DNA from 3 places in the Peribacillus sp. V2I11 genome. Region 2 is predicted to be linked to each of the others. Evidence: riboswitches for the same ligand, from Rfam matches in the RefSeq annotation. Region 2 holds a riboswitch; each other region holds the start of a gene.
The links. A riboswitch is a leader RNA that binds a small molecule or an ion and turns the genes downstream of it on or off. The one in region 2 is predicted to bind lysine.
Positions count from the first base shown of each region.

Region 1 (7,600 bases), 2.1 Mb from region 2:
TTAACGTATCATTATCAAGTGATTCCAACGGATTTGCTACCCATCTTAATATCGTCCAGGGGCGTGATTCCTTTTCCGCCGATATTGGAAGCGATCGTGCTGGAAGGGACAATCGAATTGCTGAGGGAAGCAGCGGTCAGGCTGCCAGCTAAGGTTGGCTCCACCATCGGCATTGTTGGCGGTATAGTCATCGGTACAGCCGCTGTGGAAGCGGGATTTGTCAGTAATGTCTTGCTGATGCTTGTCGCTTTGGCTGCCCTGGCTTCATTTACGGTGCCGATTTACCAAATCAGTAATACGATTCGCCTTATCCGCTTCCCATTTCTAATTGCTGCCCAGTTATACGGATTGTTTGGAATAGCTTTATGCAGTGCATTCATTTTAAGTCATTTATTGAAATTGACTTCGCTTGGCAGTCCATATTTAGACCCTCTTTACCCGTTAAGAATTCATGACTTTAAAGATAGTCTGATTCGCCTCCCTTTTTCAAAGCAGAAAAAGCGCCCGCAATTTCTGCGGACGGAAAATCCGCTAAGGATAAGGAAGGAGGCGGAAACTCCAAACCCCCCCAGCGATATTGATGAATAAGGCGTAGAAAGCGGTGAGAAGGTATGGAACTAAAACCAAATGAAACTAAACAAATATCCCCATTTTTTGTTTTTTTCCTCATGCCCGGCATGCAGATTGGAGTAGGGATATTGGGGTTTGAACGGGTCATAGCGAAAGAGGCTGGTCAAGACGCATGGATAGCGGTCCTTATATCAGGGTTAATCATAAATGTTCTGCTTTGGATGTGTTTCAAGCTATTAGGCAGGGGCCCCCAAACACTTGATTTGATCGCCATCCACAAAGATTTGTTTGGTAAATGGGTAGGAAATGCCTTCAATATTTTATTCATCCTCTACTTTATAATGATCTCCATCATTCTAATCAGGACTTATTTAGAAGTCATTCAGGTTTGGATGTTCCCTGGTGTCAATGTCCTGATGTTATTAACCTTTATTCTTATTCTTGTGTATAGTTTTGTGAGCGGAGGGTTCAGGGTCATTACTGGTTTTTGTATAATCGGGCTTATTATCGGATCACCACTATTCCTTTTGCATTATTTTCCATTGAAGTACGCCCACTTTGAAAATTTGGGTCCCTTTCTTGATCACTCCTTTTTGGAAATCATGAAGTCCAGTAAGAAAATGACCCTGAATTACCTTGGTTTTGAATTACTCCTGATTTATTACCCATTCATTAAAAATCGTGAAAAATCTCAAAAGTGGGCTCACTTAGGGGCGTTATTTACTATGTCGGTATATATGGTATCGATTATTGTTTCATTAGCCTACTATCATCAAGATCAGCTGAAAGATGTAATTTGGGCCACTTTGACGTTATGGAAAATAGCAGACCTTCCATTCATTGAAAGGTTCGAATACATAGGTATTTCCGTTTGGCTGTTCATGGTGCTGCCGAATGTTTGCATAGGGGTTTGGGCAGCAAGCAGGACAGCGAAAAGAGTATTTGGATTTAGACAGAAAAAGATGGTAGTTTTCATTCTGTTTATTATCTTAATATCCTGCATTTTTTTGGATAATCGCTATAGAATCGATAGGTTTAACACAATCAGTTCGCAAATAGGTTTTTATATCATTTATTTGTATCTTCCTCTCTTATTCATATGGCAGTCGATCGTCTATAAAGTTAGGGGGCATAAATCATGAAAATCAAACTCCTCTTGATTACATTAGCTTGTTACTTGATGACGGCGTGCGGTGTGGAAAAGCAAATATTGGAAGACGTTTTAATTGCTGAAGTCGTAGGTTATGATGATGCCGGAGACAAACAAATCAAAGGTACGGTTGTTGTCAGCGTTCCTCAGCCTGGTGAGGAAGCAGATCTAGGTAAAGAAGTATATGAAGCGATCTCCCATGATATAAAGGCAGCCCGCCAGCAGGAAAATGCAAAAACACCATTTCCGATTGTCGGTGGAAGACTGACAGTCATTCTCTATGGTACAGAATTGGCTGGTATGGGGTTAAATGATTATGTCGATACATATAGGCGTGACCCGATGGTGGGAAGGGATTTGTATTTAGCGGTCGTTCATGGCAAAGCGGAGGATGTAGTTAAAATGGAGCCGAAGTTGATTAAAACTCCAGGGGTTCAAGTGAAAGAGCTGATCGAACAGAATATAAGGACTAATTTGCCTGATGTAGATTTACACAGGTATCTATATGCGTGTCATGGTAAAGGAATCGATCCGGTCTTGCCCTTATTGGAAACGGCAGAAGACCAAATACGGGTAAAAGGGGTCGCCTTGTTTAAAAAGGATCGTTATATCGGTAAATATATCCCTTATGAGGACGGATTTTTATTTAAAGTCCTTAGTGAAAACTTTAAGTTGGGGAGTTATGAAATTAAATGGAAGGAAAACGACTTTACAGATATCAATAACGTGGAGTCACGTGTCCATTATCATATTTCGAATGCCAATCAAGACCCCAAGGTCAGGATTGGAGTGAAATTAAAAGCGAGTCTGCTAGAGGTCCAAGGCTATGATTTGGGCAAAGCGGTCGACCTGAACACAATAGAGGCAAGGGCCGAGCATGTCATTGGTAAAAAATTAAATGAGATGGTAACCATGTTTCAGGAGAACAATATAGATCCGCTTGCAATCGGTGATCACGCTAAAAGTAAAACAAGAAATTTCGATCAGAAACATTGGGAGAAGGCATATCCCCATATTCCAATCGAGGTGGATCTGGATATTGAAATGATTCAAACGGGAATAGCTGAATAAAAGTAGAATATTCTGAAGTTTTCCCCTTTATAATAGGGGTATTGGTGTAATGATTATATCAATGCGGCCAAAGAGGGGGAAAGGCATGGACAAAGCATGGTGGAAAGAGGCAGTTGTGTATCAAGTGTATCCAAGGAGTTTTATGGATAGTGATGGCGATGGGATAGGGGATATAAACGGGATCTTGATGAAGCTCGATTATTTACAAGAGCTGGGAGTGAACGTGATATGGCTATCCCCCGTTTATCAATCTCCCAATGATGACAATGGGTACGATATCAGTGATTATAAATCAATCATGACTGAATTCGGGACCATGGCTGATTTCGATAGGTTGCTGAAGGCGGTTCATGAACGTGGAATGAAAGTCATGATGGACCTGGTGGTCAACCATTCTTCAGATGAACATCCTTGGTTCAAGGAATCCCGATCCTCAAAAGATAATCCGAAACGTGATTATTATATTTGGAAACCTGGCAGGAATGGGAAAGAACCAAATAATTGGGAGTCCATTTTTAAAGGTTCAGCATGGGAATATGATGAAGGAACCGATGAATATTATTTACATTTATTCAGCAGGAAACAACCGGATTTAAACTGGGAGAACCCTAAGCTCCGTGAAGAGATATACAGCATCATGACTTGGTGGCTGGATAAGGGTGTCGATGGCTTCCGGATGGATGTCATCAACTTCCTTTCAAAAGATCAAAGCTATGCAGATGGAGCCGTTCATCATGAAAAGCTGTATGGTGATGGAAGCATCTTTTTCCTCAATGGGCCGCGCATACATGAGTTTTTACAGGAAATCAATCAACGGGCACTTTCTGGATATGACGTGATTACGGTTGGGGAGATGCCAGGCGTCACCCCGGAGGAAGCGCAATTGTTCACAGGTAAAGATCGTGGTGAGCTACATATGGTCTTTCAATTCGAACATATGGATTTGGGGTGCGGACCGGAAGGGAAATGGAGTAACGATAAATGGAAGCTAACCGATTTAAAGCAAATACTCTCCAAGTGGCAGACTGGTTTGGAGGGGGATGGCTGGAACAGTTTATACTGGAACAACCATGATCAGCCCCGGGTTGTCTCAAGGTTTGGTAATGATGGAAAGTATCGTATTGAAAGCGCAAAGATGCTTGCGGCTTGTCTTCATTTGCTTCAAGGGACACCCTATATATATCAAGGGGAAGAGCTGGGCATGACCAATGTTGCATTTGAGAGCATTGATGAATACCGGGATATCGAAACATTGAATTCATATGACGAACTCGTCCATTCACATGGCTGGTCAAAAGAGCGGATGATGTCAGCCATCCACGCCCGCAGCAGGGATAATGCGAGGACACCGATTCAGTGGAATGACTCCCGGAACGCAGGATTCACGAAAGGGACTCCTTGGATTAAGGTTAATCCCAATTTCCCCGAGATTAATGCAGAAATAGCCTACAATGATCCGAATTCCATTTTTCATTTTTATAAAAAGCTTATCCAATTACGCAAGGAACATGAAATCGTGGTTTATGGCCGTTTTGAACTGCTTTGGCCGGATGATGAACGAATATTTGCCTACACGAGATCGTTTGAAGAAGAAAAGCTGTTGGTACTATGCAACTTTAAAGAAGAGCAGGCCTCCTATACTTTGCCTGAAGAGCTGCATGCTTATTCTGCTACAAGGCTGATCGGTAATTATGATCAAGAGGAAGAAGGCATCTCCAGCAAAACCCTGCGTCCATATGAATGCCGTGTTTATCATTTGAAATGAAAAAAGGACCTATTCTTCTCCGATTAGAGAAGAACAGGTCCTTTTCGCATTATTTTGATTTAAGTTCACATTCCTCAAGGGGAATGATTTTCGTTTTATGCTTAATTTTATAGCCGAACCATAGGACGAAAAATAGAATCAAGCCAATGTAGGAAACAAACATTGAATTCCAGTCGATCCCATCGCTGCTGAAAGCTTGGTATCCTTGTCCGATGATAATGATTATACAAAGGACAAGTGCGAATATAGGCCCGAATGGGAAGCCCTTTGCCCGGTATGGTAAATCATTCATATCAAGGCCTTGAGCTGCGTAGGCTTTGCGGAAACGATAATGGGCAATCGCAATCCCGACCCAGGTGACGAACCCCGCCATGCCTGAAGCGTTCAATAACCAGATATAAACGACGCCATCTCCGAAAAACGAAGCTAAGAATGCAACGCAGCCAACTAAAGAAGTCACGATTAGTGCATTTACGGGTACTCCTCTTTTATCTAACTTGCCAAGGAATTTCGGTGCTTTCCCATCACGTGCCAAGTCCCATAGCATACGGGTTGAAGCGTACATGCCAGAGTTACCGGCAGAGAGTACGGATGATAAAATGATCGCGTTCATGATGGATGCAGCAAATGCAAGACCGGCACGTTCAAATACAAGCGTGAATGGACTTACGGCAACATCTTGACTCAATAAACGTGAATCCGTAAACGGAATGATCATTCCAATAACGAAAATTGCAAGGATATAGAACAAGAGGATGCGCCAGAAAACGGATCTGATCGCTTTAGGGATATTTTTTTCTGGATCTTCACTTTCACCAGCAGTCACTCCAAGCAATTCCGTTCCTTGGAATGAAAAGCCGGCAGCCATGAATACGCCTAGAATCGTGAAGAACCCTCCGTTAAAGGGACCTTCGCCCATTGTGAAATTTGAAAAACCAATTGGGTCATTCCCACCCATGATTCCGAGAATGATCAGAACACCCGTGATCAAGAAAATGACGACTGTCACGACTTTGATCATGGCAAACCAGAATTCTGTTTCCCCGAAACCTTTAACTGACATGTAATTGATAAGAAACATAGTGATTAACGCAATGGCACTCCAGATAAATGAAGGGCTATCCGGGAACCAGAACTTCATAATTAAGACAACGGCTGCCAATTCGGCGGCAATGGTGATTGCCCAGTTATACCAGTAGTTCCAACCAATCGCAAAACCGAAAGACGGATCGACGAATTTGGATGCATAGACACGGAACGAACCGGCCACTGGCATGAACGCTGCCATTTCTGCAAGACTTGTCATTAAGTAATAAACCATGATGCCGATAATCGCGTATGCCACCAAGGCACCGCCGGGACCGGCTGAATGAATGGCACCGCCACTTGCTAAAAATAAACCTGTTCCAATCGTTCCACCTAATGAAATCATCATTAAATGACGCGCTTTCAGGCTCCTTTTAAGTTCGGTAGGGCTTGATGCTGATTGTGAATTTGACAATTGATGTTACACTCCTTTTTATTGGAAGGGAACGAAAAATAAAAAAACAGCAGTCGAAAAAGATCGACGGCTGTTTATAATAAACCCGTTTATCCTTCCGAAGATAGCTCCCCACGCTTTTTGAAAAAACGTGACAGTGGTGTTCCTGTTCGGTAACACCGCCAGCAAGAATATACATGGAATATACCCTAACTTCGGCAACTTATCCTTTCAAACGGAGTCTTTAATTTTCCAGAATCTCGTCCGTTTTACTTTTATAAGCTGCAGCCTCTAACTCATCGGTAAATGAGGAAGTATTCAATTTTCTAAAATCGTTGCGCCAGCTTGTAAATGACGTCGGACGATTGTACTCGAAATTCATGCAATCGCTAGAAGATTGCTAGTAACTGAGTATACTTTACTATATCAAAATTATAAAATAACTTCTAGGATATCGCAATGATTATTTTGTGTGGTTATTTTTCCCTAGTCATTGAATGATGGCAGTAAGGAAGAATTCAAATGTCGTCGATATACTAAAATAAAGGATCCTGATAACTAGACGGTCCTCCTTTTAATTAGGGCGTATTCCAGTTTTACATGTTTGACCACTTCAGGATGCTCAAATAAGTCCACTGCCATTTTCCCGATCCATTCCAGCGGTAAGGAAATGGTCGTGATGTCGAGCATTTCACTAAGGCTATCATTATTGAAGCCGAGAATGGCCACATCTTCCGGTACCCTTATACCCGATTTCTTAGCGGTAAGAATGAAGCCTGCCGCCGTGTCATCATTCGTGATGATTATGGCTTCAGGTTTATCTGACATTGAATTCCATTCCTGAAACAATTGTTCACCGTCTTTGATGTGGTAACTGCCTTCAAATAGCCATTCTTTATTGTTTTTCAGTTGATGTTTACTCATGATATCGTTAAAGGCCTTTGTACGATGAGAACTATTTCTACTCTTTTTACGGCCAAGGCTGTATCCAATTTTCTTATATCCTTTAGCGATCACGTACTCAAGGGCACAGGAGAAAGCTGCATAATGATCAATGCTGATGGATGAGAATTCAGCCTGGGCTGTATCTTCACATAAGATGATCGGTCCGTATTTTTGATAATCCAAAAAGATTTTCATTTCCGAAATCCTTGAACAAACGATAATGCCATCGAGCTGCTTCATTTGCAGCATATTCAAGGCCTGGATTTCTTTCTCTCTGTCATAATTTGTTTGAAAGATGACGATATGACAGCCAATTGCATTTGCCTGTTTAGTGATTCCGTTAACGATTGCCCCGTAATATGGGTGATTGTTGAAGGGGATGATGATGCCGATAAGATTAGTTTTGCCTTTTGAAAGATGAATGGCGTTGATGTTTCTCGAATAATTCAAACGATCGATGGCTTCTAAAACGCTCTTTCTTTTATCGGGACTTACATAAGGATGATCATTCAATACACGAGACACTGTTGAGACAGATACACCAGCACTTTGAGCAATTTCTTTAATATTTGTCATGGTATCACCGTTTTTTCTTTTTTTATATTGTACAGTATGAAAC
Region 1 covers NZ_JAUSYW010000001.1:2,748,196-2,755,795, forward strand. Annotated here, with positions in the region: gene QFZ73_RS13220 (spore germination protein) at 1-588, shown strand, start outside; gene QFZ73_RS13225 (GerAB/ArcD/ProY family transporter) at 612-1,712, shown strand; gene QFZ73_RS13230 (Ger(x)C family spore germination protein) at 1,709-2,791, shown strand; gene QFZ73_RS13235 (glycoside hydrolase family 13 protein) at 2,877-4,556, shown strand; gene QFZ73_RS13240 (amino acid permease) at 4,606-6,057, opposite strand; lysine riboswitch at 6,154-6,338, opposite strand; gene QFZ73_RS13245 (LacI family DNA-binding transcriptional regulator) at 6,595-7,557, opposite strand.
Region 1: it holds a riboswitch for lysine, as region 2 does, so the genes downstream of both, QFZ73_RS13240 (amino acid permease) here and dapA (4-hydroxy-tetrahydrodipicolinate synthase) in region 2, are expected to answer to the same signal.

Region 2 (7,600 bases):
TTCTTTTCGATTTTCCTCATACTGAAGCTGGAGGTTTACGGACTCTTTTAACTTTTTTCTCATTTCCTCAAACTCTCTATTCAATTGTCCGATTTCATCATTCGAAGCGGCTTTGATTTCAAAGTTTAAATCTCCTGATTTTATCCGCTCTGCGCCTTCTTTAAGAATAGAGATGGGTTTGATGATACTTCGTGAAACTAAATAATTTAAAAGTCCAATAATCATAACAAACAGTAATAACAATAGAGCGAATAATATGGGAAACAGCTCTCGAGTCAGCTCGGCATAGGAACTTGCTTTTCTCAATACAAAAATACTACCTTCACTTTTATCCGAAAAATAAAAATCAAACTTCACATATGTGAAAAATGCGTCTTTCATTTTGATTGTGTCTCGCGTATTGATGTTCGTTTCTTCGAACTTGGGAAGTGATAGAACCAAGCCAGGCTTATCTAGTGTTGGGGAAGCATACTCAATGTTATTATCTTTTCTAACGACAATCTTAATATCTCTATGTTCAATTTTCTTTAGCTGTTCTTCGTTTAGAAGGTGCTCAGGGTTATTTTTTGCCAATAGCTTTAAATCGAGAAACACACTTTCTTCTACTGCAGTCAAAGGTTTTTGAAGATAAGATTTTTTGTATAAATGCTCTATCGATTTTACATCACCCGTTATTGCAAAAATAAGTAAAAATCCAGCTGCAAAAAATAAAGTGATGGAAATAAGAATTACGCCAACGTAGGACAACAGAAACCTCATTTTAATTGACAAATATTTTCACCCCGTATCGATCTCTCGTTACTCTTTTATAGAAAAGTTCACCGTTTATCTGCTGTTCTAGCATGAAAATGTTTCTTAGAACTAAAAAAACCATATCACACAAATCTTAAAATTTTCTAAAATACATGGAAAAAATCCTATTCTATTGTTGGTCTACTGTTTTTTTATATAAAAACGTTCCAGCTTGATTTCAGAAATCCGCTCCCTTTTCGCCGAATGTCTGCCATGCCGCATCAAAGCAAGCGTCTGTGGGGTCTCGGCTAGCTTGTTTTTTGTTTTTTAACCTACCTTTTATAATAATGATATTATTTATAAATTATCCAAAGAATTATATAAAGCTGCACTTCAGTAATTTATAATTAATAACTTTCCCTTCAATTTGATGTATTATCTTCACAAAGAAACGAAATTAATTAGGCGAGAAACCATTATCAAGCACACGGAAAAGGCCATGAATCTTTTAGTAGTTCACTATTTGGTCCAGAGTTTGTAAGACATAGAGAAAAAGCGAACTTTCCCTTTTTAAGGAAAGTCCGCTTTTTACTTATACAAATTATTTTTTAAGAATGTTCACCTGTCCTTTTCATTATTTGGTGAAACGATCCTTTGGTCATCCATTCTAATATCGTCAATCGACCAAAACCAATTATTTTTCGCATTATGCATTCTCCATTGTAATTTCATAGAAGAAGCATCTTCAGGAACCTTAATCGATTTAACTTCATACTTATTCAAAACATGTCCATTTTTATTATCCGAAGCAGCTTTATTATCATAAACGAGAACTTGTTGTTTTTCCCCATTATCAAAGACAGCAGTTACTTTAGCTGTTTGCGTTCCTTCTTGTTTATAGTGAGATGCAAAACCTAAGTATAGATCTTTTGCACCAACAACTTTTACAGAAGGTGAAGTTAATGTACTATCAAAAAAGCCTTTTGATGCTGGTGAACCGTTATCGTCCCATTCATCAGGATCCGCTACAGCTATAACACCTTGACCAAGCTCAAATTTGTTACGATCTTGCTCTTCTGCTTTTATCCAAAAGTCTTTTGTTGTGAAACTCCAACCTTGCCATTCCTCTGTACCAGCTGGCATATTCGAGCTATTTGTAACCGACCAGCCGTTAGGAGCTGTATGGCTCCAACCGAGAACAGAACTTGGAATGTTTTCATTCACTGCTGGCTTTAATGCAGACTCTAATTGGTCAAAACTTTCTCCAAGCATCATGTTTACGTATACATTTATATTCTTGGAGCCAATTATTTGGCCGCCCTCGTAAGCAGTAAAGGTGAATTGTGATGAACCGGAACTTTCCTTACTAGGTGTAGCTTTTATTGGCAACATTTTTTCTTCAGTTCCTGATAGCTCATACTCAAGTTCTTTGTGCTCCACACTCCAACCTTCAGATGCATCAACTTTTATTTTCCCATTCACACTACCATTTCCATAATTTTTCATCTTCACTTGGAGTGTAGTTGATCCACCTGCCGATACTAATGTGGGGAAGCTTGTGCTGAGACCATTTCCAGGGCTTTTGTCTGGCCATCAGCCAGTAACACCTTTTTACTGCTATTGTTAAATGAATCTAGTGCTTGTACCTTAATTTGATAATCAGTACCTGGCTTAAGTCCAGCAACAGGGAACTCTAAATTCTTTGGCACAGGATCATAATAGAATTCAGAAAATACGGTGAAATCTGCGTCCAGCTCCCCAGTTTCCTTGTTTTTGGCTGTAATGTGATAAGAATGTACGAGTACGTTATCTTTTGCCTGTGGAAATGTTACATTTAAACTTCTTAGTGTCGATTTTTCTTTTACAATCAAAGCTTTGTCTTTAACTGCAAAAACCGGTGGTGACTGATCTCGATCGTCTGTATATTTAAAGTTATTTTTTGTAGAAGGATTTTTTATTACCCATGGTTTTCCTGTCCAATCGTCTTTATGAAAGTCACGTTTTTTAATGACAACTTCATTATTATAAACTTCTACAATCATTCCTTGACTAATATCCCGATATCCTTTTGAAGTTTGTCTGGCTCTACTTCCAAATAACTTACAGAAGACGTGCCAACAGACGTAAAGTCTTTTTGATGAATCGTTCTAGGGTCTTCAAGTGGATAATGAGAATGGCCTGAAAATGTAATAACTTGTGGATGTTTCTTTAATGTATCATATAAAAGTTCTTTATTTTCCTGAGTTCCCCACAAGTCACTTCCATACACAGTGTCTTTAATGTGTTGATGAAGAAAAACAAAGATTGGTTGGTCCGGATTCTCTTTTTCTGCAGCAGCTAACTTTTCACCTAGCCAGTTAATTTGATTAACAGAATATAAACCATGCGTATTACCATTTTCCGGACTTAACGTAATAAAATCATATCCATTTACTTTTTTATGATAGTAAAGAGAATCCATTCCTGTTTTCTTGATAAAACGATCTTGTGCTTTTTCAACGGAAAGTCCATTCCAATAATCATGGTTTCCCATTGTAAACATGGATTGGACATCGCCTTGTTTCTTCTACTTATAAATGGAGAAGAACTTATCATATTCAGTAGCATATCCATAGTCTGTTAAATCCCCAACGACAACAAAAGCATCCTGTTTAGGTGCAGCTTTGTTTAATTGATCCATGGCTGTTCTAAACTTGTTCATATCAGAAGTTGATCCATCATCAATATGTACATCACTGATTACAGGAAAAACGAGCTCAGGTTTACGTTCATTATCTGAATTTGAAGATTCCGAGAATGCTTGTACACTAGATAAAGAAGTTGTTAATCCTAACGTTACAACTGTTAACATTGCAGCAAATTTATTTTTCGCTTTCAAGATCATTTCCTCCTATTTATCGTTTAGCCACTTAAATTATGTAATTATTTTTCAAAAATACAAACATCCTCCTCATTTTAAAATTTTTACGTGGTTTACCAATTAAAATTGTAACTTTACATTATTAATAAAATATAGCACCAGTGTAATTTAAATATTAATAAATCAACAAAAGGTATGGCCAGTATTCGTTCACCTTTGTCTCGGTATTGATTTGCCTTTGGTTAATGAGAATGGGGTACTATCCCTTAACTAAGTAGTTATCCTTAAAATGGTAAAATTTACACAGGGGTAAATGATTCCATAGTACATAGAAATACCAATTTTCATTTGGTGAAGTCTGGAAGAAGGAAAGGAGAGAGGTTATTATAAAAAAATAATTGAATATTGTGATGGTAGTAGCTCTTGTTTTTGGACTGTTTTTTTGCGATTGTACCCATGAATAAAACATTTGCATTGTCCTATGATAATACAAACCCTTATTCGACAGGTTGTGCTTCTAAAAGCCCAATCACCTATGAAACAGAATATATCTATAAAAACGGTGTGAAAATTGGATATGTGCAGCTAAAAGGAAGTGCGTATTGTCATACGGCGTGGGGTTACTTAAAGTTTTATTCGGCTGCTCCTTACGATTATTATGCAAATGTTTGGGTTGACAGTTTTAATGGCACGGCTAAGAGAGCATTTACAAGTTGTGCTAGTTCCGGTGGTACGGATGGATAATGAAAGGTCAAACGTCCTGTTATACTGCTCAATTATGGAATAAAGATCCTTATAATGCTTTGGCCAAAGCAGGTATTTATTCTTCCACTGGGGCTCTAATTATTTCTGCGAACACCGGTCGTTTAATGGGTTATTAATGCAAACTTCCTGTTAACACTTTTCTCGGTGGAATTGTGTTTTTCCCACCTTTCCTCATTTTTCCTACTATGCACAGTCCATTTCGCAGTTCAATGCGTGATCAATTTTCTTTGTTAACAACCCCACGAATCTTAATGGCTTTTAACATTCCATCTCATGGATTTGGAGCGACGTATGCTGTTTATACGTATCTCGTTCCAATCCTGAAAGGAATGGAAGCGCCAAGTAGTTCTTGATCTTGTTTGGCTACGGATTTATTTCCATTTTCAGCAACATACTCGCTGGTAAAATTGCCAGCTACAATGCTACCGAATGCCTCCGGTTTGTTTTCCTCGTGCAAGCAATTGTTCTTATCATTTTTTATTGGACGACAGATAATTTTATCTTTGGATTGGTTAACATTAGCTTGATGTCATTAATGGCCATCCTTTTCAATTTTTTATGATAGTATAATTGAATCAATGGAGTCCTACTTACATTGAAGCGATCCGTTTTCTTGCTTCCCAAACGTACGGATTTTCATATCTTTTCTTTCATTTGTTAGTTTTGTATTTATCATGTTGTCCTCCCCACCTTGATCATTATTCTCAGTATTCATAAGATAAATACCAATTTTCTATAAGATATATCAATTGTCAAAACTGACTATAAAAGAGTGAAACTTTTCATACAGTTTGTTTTATAAAACTATTAAAGTTGAGATTACATAATACTAAAAAAGATGAATCCAGCCCCTATACCGTATCCATTTCCATTGATTATCCATGTATTCTAAAAAAATATTTCTAAATTGGCCTTGCAATAAAAAGGATTCCTTGTTATATTACAGTCAATTAAATATTTTCTTACTTCATGCTTTTTGAAGTGAGGATAGAGGAGCAAAGACCATTAGTACACATTTTGAGGAGAATGAGATCCTATGACTATTGTGGAAAGGGGAATTTGCCGAAGCGGAAAGAATCTCATGTTCTTGAAGCTGGTTCTGCTATTGAATAAATGCAGGACTGTCATATAGGAAACTATATGGAGGGCTATCTTATGCGCGGAAACATTTTTTTTGATAAATATTGTTTCTACTGCAGCAGCGAATCCTCGTTGTTGCTTTTTTGCGTTTACTCCTGAATGGCCCTAACCACCTCTGAATTTTTTTAAAAAATAAACAAAAGGGTGTGAAGTTATGAATTTTGGCCAAGTTTTAACCGCAATGGTTACCCCGTTTAATCATAATGATGAGGTTGATTTTAATGCTACGAGAATTTTAGTAGATTATTTAATTGCTAATGGTTCTGATGGATTAGTAATAGCTGGTACAACTGGAGAGTCTCCTACATTAACTGCAGAAGAGAAAGTAGATTTATTCAAAATTGTTGTAGAAGTTGTTGATGGAAGAGTTCCAGTCATAGCTGGAACTGGCTCAAATAACACGAAGGCTTCGATCAGCTTAACAAAGCAAGCAGAGGCAGCAGGAGTCGACGGAATCATGCTCGTTACCCCATACTATAACAAGCCGTCTCAAGAAGGATTATTTCAGCACTTTAGTGCTATTGCCCATTCAACATCATTACCGGTAATGCTTTATAATATCCCAGGACGAAGTGTTGTGAACATGTCAGTAGAGACGATTGTTAGCCTCTCGAAAATCAACAATATTGTGGCAGTAAAAGAAGCAAGTGGTGACTTAGATGCCATGGCACAAATCATAAGCAAAACAACTACCGATTTTACATTGTACAGCGGCGATGATGGGTTAACATTACCGGTTTTAGCCATTGGTGGAACAGGCATTGTTTCGGTTGCTTCACACATAATTGGTAATGAAATGCAAGAAATGATCAATAGCTTTAAAAATGGTGATGTCCATGGTGCTGCCACTGCACATCGTAACCTTCTTCCAATTATGAAAGCATTATTTGCTGCACCAAGCCCAGCACCGGTAAAATCAGCATTAAATATGCGGGGGTTAAATGTTGGAGGTGTCCGCTTACCATTGGTCCCTTTAAACTATGAAGAAAAAAGTGCACTACAAATAGCTCTACAACCGAGTAACGCAGAAGCAATTTTGTTAAGTAAATAAACTTAATGATTCATTAAGCGAGTCTTCAATATCGATTTTCCAATTAAAACCATAATAAACGGGAGAAATTAAAAAAAGCAGTGCAAACTCCGAAAGAAGTGTACTGCTTTTTAATCGATGCACGGCTCAGTGCTTAAACTAGTTGAGCAATATAATGATCATTTAAGATTAATGGCAAAAGCAGAATGTACATTTTCAAGAAAGATATATGGTGCATCCAGTAGGAATTTCTATAGCAATGATTTTTTCGGGGATTGATCATAAGCTTAATATTTCTAGTGATGTTGATATGTAATTATTGAAAAACAGAGTCGTTCCTTAATATCCAATCTATGATGGATCCTTAACAAATTCAAAAGAAATAAAGTAATTAATAGCTTTGACGTTCAAAATTTTGAACGAACTTTATAGTTCAACTTAGAAATGGATTTATATCTACTTATATAACTTGATAATGAATAAATAGCCTTTGTTCTCTTTGAGCAAAGGCTATTTTGTGACAAGTTTTTTTATCCAACCCCTTTTATTTCATGGCCTGAAGTTGCTGTCCTTCATTTTGATCCTTGCTGCAGACTTGTATGTTTCCATATTTACGGACTTCTTTTTTTACTCCTACTTCTACTTTTCTCTTTCTAGTTCTATCAAAAACCGTTGGTAAAAGTGTACTTTTACGAACGGGCCTTTTCTTCCCATATCGGTAAAACTGTTGAGTATTTAATTTCTCTGAGAGCTAGGCTAGTTTGAATTTTTGTAATGCCTAGTTTATTTAACTTTCTAATAAATATTTCTAATTCCTTCCGATCTTTGTTAGCCACTTTTAGAAGATAATCATACTCACCTGTTAAACAATGACACTCTAATACTTCTGACATAGAAGCTAATGCCTTTTCCAAAACTTCGAGTTCTTCAGCTTGATGTATATTCGTACTAATAAAAATGAAACATAATAAATCAAAACCTAGCTTCTCCTGGTTTAAAATTGCTACTTGTGCATTAATAAACCCTTCATTTTCCAAACGTTTTATCCTTGAATGTATAGCTGGTGGAGATAA
Region 2 covers NZ_JAUSYW010000001.1:4,857,365-4,864,964, reverse strand. Annotated here, with positions in the region: gene QFZ73_RS23805 (sensor histidine kinase) at 1-771, opposite strand, end outside; gene QFZ73_RS23800 (hypothetical protein) at 1,351-2,238, opposite strand; gene QFZ73_RS23795 (fibronectin type III domain-containing protein) at 2,274-2,774, opposite strand; partial or broken gene QFZ73_RS23790 (metallophosphoesterase family protein) at 2,771-3,412, opposite strand; gene QFZ73_RS23780 (DUF2690 domain-containing protein) at 4,049-4,336, shown strand; partial or broken gene QFZ73_RS23775 (MFS transporter) at 4,486-4,904, shown strand; lysine riboswitch at 5,338-5,516, shown strand; gene dapA (4-hydroxy-tetrahydrodipicolinate synthase) at 5,652-6,548, shown strand; gene QFZ73_RS23765 (Lrp/AsnC family transcriptional regulator) at 7,217-7,600, opposite strand, start outside.

Region 3 (7,600 bases), 970 kb from region 2:
CAACTGTTGCCCCTAGAGCTGCTTGAACTCTTGTCTCCCAAATATGCCAAACAAGGAAAATCAACGTTATGATTCCAGTTACACGTTGAAGCATGAACATCCAGTTACGGAAGAATCCAAATCTCCCTAAATTGTTTTTTGCTGTAAAGGCAATATAAATTCCGTACACAGCATGGAAAAGGATTGGTAGATAGATGACGACCCATTCAACCAAAATCTTTACGGGCGTAAACTCAATTAAATGAACTGCCCCATTAAAAGTCTCTTCTCCTTTTGTTGCCATAAAGTTTACCGATAAATGAAAAATTAGGAATAGACCAATTGGAATTACTCCTAGAAGTGAATGAAGCCTGCGATTCCCAAACTCACGATTTTTTGCCACTAAGTGCCCCCCCTTAATTTGTGAAAAATCATGCAAAGATAAACTGGTGGCTACCTTTTATCTCCGCGTGAAAATACAGTATAGAGTCAAAAAAACTCCTCTATACTTCCTTTACAATTATGTGACATGTCCATTTTACTCCTGACTTCTATGTGCGTCAAGAAAACGGATACAAGAAATCTCTTTTTCAGAATAGATTTTTTTTGGATTAAATTGTCTATTTTTTATATGTCAAGTTGATATTTTGGAGAAATTACTAATTAATCTATTAATATCCCGATATAATTTCTCATTTTTTTCCAATTGGTATTTAAATAAATAAAAAACAGTATAATTTGCAAAAGAAAAACGTTTATAATAGATTTACAGAAAGAGGCGATAAACTATGAAAAAAAATATTGCTGCTGCGATAGAAGAAGAGATTCAAGCTGAAGAAATTCAAACTGAAGAATTCCAAGTTCCAGCTTTCGGATACGAATTAATCAGAGAAGTTCTATTGAACGATATTCTCGGAAAAGACTCTAATCAAATCCTCTATTGGGCAGGTAAACAATTAGCAAGAAAATTCCCATTGAAAGGCGATCAGGAAGTGATTGAATTTTTCCAGAGCGCTGGATGGGGCAATCTGGAAATCACGAAGTATACGAAACACGTGATGGAATTATCCCTGACGGGCGAAATAATCAGCCGCCGCCTGGATTTACACCCTGATTGTCACTTCCAACTTGAAGCCGGTTTCCTTGCCGAGCAGTTTACACTGCAAAAAAAATTCCTCAGCGAATCAACGGAAGAAATCAAACGCCGCGTAAAAAAAGTGATATTCACCATCCAATGGGATCCCAGAGATCCAATCTAATGAGCCCTTAAAACAGACTTACCCTTTTTACCGGAAGTCTGTTTTTTATTGGACTCCTTACACTTAAGCTAGCACTTTTGCATGCTGACCAAGTTTAAATGCTTCATGAAGAGATTCAACCGCCTTCACCATTTCCTTTTCATTGACGACAGTCGAAACTTTAATTTCCGATGTGCTGACCATTTTCACCTGGATGCCTGTATTGGCCATCACTTCAAACATCTCGGCAGCCACTCCTGGATTGGATACCATACCAGAACCGACGATCGACACTTTGGCCAGCCCGCTCTCCGTTTCGACTCGATCGAATCCCAATTGTTCTTTATTATTTTCCAGCACGATCAAGGCCGCTTCCGTATCTTCACTTTTTGTGGAAAAAGATAGATTGGTCGTATCCTCGGCAGTCATGCTTTGAATGATGATGTCCACATTAATCCGGTTTTTCGCAAGTGTCGTGAAAATTGTGGATAAGGCACCAAGTGATTGGGGCAAACCATATATTGTTACCCTCGTAATACTGTCTTCAAAAGCAATGCCGCGTACAATTAAGTTTTCTTCCATAGTTGCTTCCTCCTCAATGATCGTTCCTGATTCTCTCTCCATGCTTGAACGGACTTCAAGCGGAATTTGATAATTTTTTGCATATTCGACAGCCCTTGGATGAAGGACGCCCGCCCCCAGGTTGGCAAGTTCCAGCATTTCATCGTAAGAAATGGATTGGAGTTTTCGCGCGCCTTTTATGTAGCGTGGGTCCGTTGTGAAAACACCCGTTACATCCGTATATATATCGCATCTATCCGCATTCAGCGCTGCAGCGATGGCAACCGCCGTCGTATCGGAACCACCTCGCCCTAAGGTAGTGATTTCCCCATTTACATCGTTCCCCTGGAAACCGGCAACGACCACTATTTTCTTCTCCTGAAGCTGAGCTTGGATCCTTGAAGCATCGATGTTTAAAATCCGGGCATTCCCATGAACGGATTCCGTTTGCATGCCAGCCTGCCAGCCAGTATATGAAATGGCTTCATGTCCTTCTTCAATCAATGCCATCGTCAACAGGGAAATCGTTACCTGTTCCCCAGTAGTCAATAGCATATCCATTTCCCTCTTGCTCGGGGTTCCGGAAATATCCCGGGCCATGGAAACCAATTGGTCCGTTGTTTTCCCCATAGCTGAAACAACGACGACTACCTCATTTCCATTCTCCGCTTCCTCGATTACCCGATTGGCAACATTTTTGATTTTTTCTACGCTACCGACGGATGTTCCGCCAAATTTTTGAACGATTAATGCCATCCTCATGCACCCTCTCTAGTTTTTAGGCAATAAAAAAAGCAATGAGAAATATCTCATTGCTGTGATCACATATCTAATACTGTAAACACAGTGAGATAGCTCTCCAGGGTATAAACCCTGACAATCCGCCATTTATTAAATGTCGGACCAGGAAAACAAGGTATGAGTCTTGTCTTCCTTCGGCGTCATCCCCTTTCAAAACCTTTCATGGAAGCTCATACTTCTCCAGGTTTTTACTCTTGAATTCCGCACCTCTATCAGCACTTTTAAGTTGTCTAATTAAAAATTCCTTTTAATCATAGCATAGAGATTTATCGGTAGCAAGATTATTCTTGTAATTTTCTAACGATTCCCTCGGCTACCCCTTTTGGCATGCCAGCTTCCATGATTTCCTCGGCCGTTGCCTCTTTGATTTTCTTCAATGATCCAAAATGCCTTAATAATTGCTTCCTTCGTTTTTCCCCGACTCCTGGAATATCATCAAGCTGGGAGTGAACCGCATTTTTCCCGCGCAGCTGGCGATGAAACGTAATCGCGAACCGATGCACCTCATCCTGAATTCTTTGCAATAGGTAAAATTCCTGGCTCCGTGAATCAAGAGGTACGAGTTCAAGAGGATTTCCGATCATCAATTGCGATGTCCTATGCTTTTCATCCTTAATAAGGCCTGAAAGTGGTATATCAAGGCCCAATTCATTTTCCAAAATATCCCGAACGGCTTCCACATGTCCCTTTCCGCCATCAATGATGATTAAGTCCGGAAGCGGCAGTCCTTCTTTCAATACTCGTGAATACCTTCTTCTGACCACTTCACGCATCGATTCATAATCATCAGGCCCCTGAACCGTCTTGATCTTATATTTGCGGTACTCCCTTTTTTCCGGCTTCCCATCAATGAACACGACTAAAGCGGAAACAGGGTCACTTCCCTGGATATTGGAGTTATCGAAAGCTTCAATTCGATGCGGGGTGTAGATACCCAGTTGGTTCCCGAGGTTTTCCACCGCATTGATCGTTCTTTCTTCATCCCTTTCAATCAAAGAGAATTTTTCCTGAAGGGCGATGGAGGCATTTTTATTCGCCAATTTAAGCATGTCTTTTTTCGCTCCCCGTTTGGGGTGAATCGTTTTGACACCAAGCAGTCCTTCGGCCATTTCGGCATCCACTGACTCTGGCAGCAAGATTTCCTTTGGTTTAAAGTGGTTCGTAATCTCGTAAAACTGACCGAGGAATGTAAGAAGTTCCTGTTCGGGTTCATCGTAGACCGGAAAAAGTGAAACATCCCTTTCTATTAATTTACCCTGCCGGACAAAAAATACCTGAACGCACATCCAGCCTTTATCATAGGCAAAGCCAAATACATCCCTGTCGATGAAATCGGTCGTCATCATTTTCTGCTTCTCCATCGTAATATCGATGTGGGCAATCTTGTCACGGAACTCCTTCGCCCTCTCGAAATCGAGATTTTCTGATGCCTCTAGCATTTTTTCAGTCAGTTCTTTTTTTATTTCAGTATGCCCGCCGTTCAAGAACCGGTTGATATCATCCACCATTTTTTTATATTCCTGTTCTTCCACTTCATATACACATGGGGCCAGGCACTGGCCAAGGTGATAGTATAGGCAAACGCGATCCGGTAAAGTATTGCATTTTCTTAGGGGATAGATGCGGTCGAGCAATTTTTTCGTTTCGTTTGCTGCAAAAGCATTCGGATAAGGACCGAAATATTTCCCTTTGTCTTTTTTGACTTTTCGCGTAATGATAAGACGTGGGTGGCGTTCCGCAGTCAGCTTGATGAAAGGATACGTCTTATCATCCTTTAGCATGACATTATATTTTGGATCATGTTTTTTGATTAAGTTCAACTCTAAAATAAGAGCCTCGATATTGGAAGAGGTGACGATGTATTCGAAATCCTCAATCTCATTCACGAGCCGAAATGTTTTTCCATCATGTGATCCCGTAAAATAAGAACGGACACGATTTTTCAACACCTTCGCTTTGCCTACATATATGATCGTTCCCTGACGATCTTTCATTAAATAACATCCAGGCTGATCGGGAAGAAGGGCAAGTTTATTCTTTATTTGTTGATTCATGCATTCCGCCTCCTGTTCTCCCATTTTTACAATCATTATATATCAAGATAGCGAAAAAAGCTTCAAGTCCGCAGACTTGAAGCTTTTTTTAGCTATCTTACTATTTATTACGCGTGTTTTGCAATAAGTTCAGCAAGTGCTTCTTTAGGTTGGAAGCCTACAACCTTGTCAACCACTTCACCGTCTTTAAGGACGATTAATGTCGGGATGCTCATCACACCGAATTTTCCAGCTGTTTCTTGGTTTTCATCCACATCCACTTTTACGATTTTTGCTGTATCGCCAATTTCAGTATCAAGCTCTTGAAGAACAGGAGCGATCATTTTACAAGGTCCACACCATGGAGCCCAAAAATCTACAAGAACGACACCTTCGCTAGTATCTGTTGTGAAAGTTTGGTCAGTTGCATTTACAATAGCCATATATAATTCCTCCTCAAATTTACTCAAATAACTAAAGACAGTATACCATTGTTGTTAGAATCGATGCTAATATTTTGCTTCAGTGGTAGGATGTCCAAAAAAAGAGTAAATATGCAGGCCAAAACCCTTGCCTATTAGCCAAATAAAGGGGCAAGACATGTATCGGCTTATGCCGCATGTCTTGCCCCTCATCTGTATTATTTCTCTTACGCGTTAACTTTAAGTTTTTTGAATTCTTCCGTAAGTAATGGAACGACTTCGAAAAGATCTCCGACTATTCCATAATCAGCCACATTGAATATGTTAGCTTCCGGGTCTTTGTTGATGGCAACGATGACCTTGGAGTTGGACATCCCCGCTAAATGCTGGATAGCACCGGAAATTCCGCAGGCGATATAAAGGTCAGGCGTTACGACTTTACCCGTTTGCCCGATTTGCAATGAGTAATCGCAATAGTCCGCATCACATGCTCCGCGGGAAGCCCCTACCGCACCGCCAAGAACTTGTGCCAGTTCCTTTAATGGTTCAAAACCATCTTCACTTTTCACGCCGCGGCCACCCGCGATGATTACTTTCGCTTCTGAAAGGTCGACCCCTTCACTAGCTTTTCTAACAACATCTTTAATGATTGTGCGTAAATCCTTAATATCCACACTTAATGTAGAAACATCACCAGAGCGGGACTCATCTTTAGCTAATGGTTCGATATTGTTCGGACGGATTGTCGCGAATATCACGCCATCTGTAACAATTTTCTTTTCAAATGCTTTACCGGAATATATCGGACGGGTGAAAACGATGTTTCCGCCTTCTTCTTCAATGGATGTAACGTCTGAGATCAAACCTGATTCAAGCTTTCCAGCCAATTTAGGTGCAAGGTCTTTTCCTAGGGCCGTATGTCCAAAGAAAATCCCTTCTGGCTTTTCCTGCTCGATGACGGCAAGCAAGCTTTGCGCATATCCATCTGAAGTATATTGTTTCAATTGATCATTTTCGACTGCAACAACCCGGTCTGCGCCATACTGGATCAATTCATTTCCAAAATTTTGAACACTGTCACCAACTAAAACACCTACGATTTCCCCGCCATCTGCAGCAAGTTTAGCCGCACCGATAGCTTCAAATGATACATTTCTTAGTGAACCGTCACGAACTTCGCCCAATACAAGAAACTTTCTAGCCATTTATAAAAACCTCCTGTGCTCTATTTTTCTTTTTGTCGTGTGTTGTTGTTTTGAAAAGTACCGTTTCGATTAAATCACTTTTGCTTCACTGCGTAATAATTGAACAAGTTCGCTAACTTGATCACCGATTTCGCCGTCCAATACTTTCCCAGCTTCTTTTTTAGCAGGAAGGTATATTTCAATCGTTTTTGTTTTCGCCTCAACATCTTCTTCTTCCAGATCCAGGTCATCCAATTCCAATTCTTCAAGCGGTTTTTTCTTCGCTTTCATGATTCCTGGCAATGAAGGATAACGTGGCTCATTTAGCCCTTGTTGAGCTGTCACCAACAATGGAAGGGATGCTTCGATCGTTTCAGAGTCCCCTTCGACATCACGGATAACGCTTACATTTCCATTTGCGATGTCCAGTTTAGTAATGGTTGTAATATAAGGAATTTCTAAAATTTCGGCAACGCGTGGTCCCACTTGACCAGAACCGCCATCGATTGCAACGTTCCCGGCAATGATTAAATCGGCATTTTTACCTTTTAAGTATTCGCCTATAATTTTGGCAGTCGTGAATTGGTCGCCATTTTCTATGTCGTCTTCTATATTTATCAATACGGCCTTGTCAGCACCCATTGCCAGCGCTGTGCGTAATTGCTTTTCAGCCTCTTCGGTTCCGACAGAAATAACCGTTACTTCGCCGCCTTGTGCATCACGCACCTGGATTGCTTCTTCAACTGCATACTCATCGTATGGATTAATGATGAATTCTGCTCCATCCTCATTAATTTTCCCGTTGGATAGTGTAATTTTTTCTTCTGTATCAAATGTCCTTTTCAGCAGTACATAAATGTTCACGATAATACCTCCCGAATGATTTGAGTTTTGAAGATTATGAATTTTATTGATATATAGTATTGTTCTTCATGTTTCATCAAAATCCTGCATGATATATAAAAATAGTTATTTATACCGAATCATCATTTCCCTTTGAATACAGCTTCCCTTTTTTCAATGAAAGCGGCGATTCCTTCTTGTGCATCAGCGGTATCGAAAGCTTGGCCAAAGAGGGCGGCTTCCCTTTCCACACCTTTATGGTAGGAATCATGCTTGGTATAATTTAATAACTCAATGGCCGACTTTAAAGCCAGTGGGCTTTTCTTGGCAATTTTATTGGCTAGTTCCTTCGCTTTAGGAATCAGTTCTTCATCCGTGAAGGCATGATTCGCCAATCCGCATTGCACAGCTTGGGTTCCTGAAATCGGTTCACTTGTAAACAGCATTTCAGCTGCCATTGCCATGCCCACATAACGAGGAAGACGTTGGGTCCCAGCAAATCCAGGGATTAAGCCCAACTGCAGCTCAGGCAAACCCAG
Region 3 covers NZ_JAUSYW010000001.1:3,887,312-3,894,911, reverse strand. Annotated here, with positions in the region: gene QFZ73_RS19035 (succinate dehydrogenase cytochrome b558 subunit) at 1-382, opposite strand, end outside; gene QFZ73_RS19030 (YslB family protein) at 768-1,238, shown strand; gene QFZ73_RS19025 (aspartate kinase) at 1,302-2,534, opposite strand; lysine riboswitch at 2,623-2,799, opposite strand; gene uvrC (excinuclease ABC subunit UvrC) at 2,861-4,633, opposite strand; gene trxA (thioredoxin) at 4,741-5,055, opposite strand; gene QFZ73_RS19010 (electron transfer flavoprotein subunit alpha/FixB family protein) at 5,262-6,239, opposite strand; gene QFZ73_RS19005 (electron transfer flavoprotein subunit beta/FixA family protein) at 6,309-7,082, opposite strand; gene QFZ73_RS19000 (enoyl-CoA hydratase) at 7,205-7,600, opposite strand, start outside.
Region 3: it holds a riboswitch for lysine, as region 2 does, so the genes downstream of both, QFZ73_RS19025 (aspartate kinase) here and dapA (4-hydroxy-tetrahydrodipicolinate synthase) in region 2, are expected to answer to the same signal.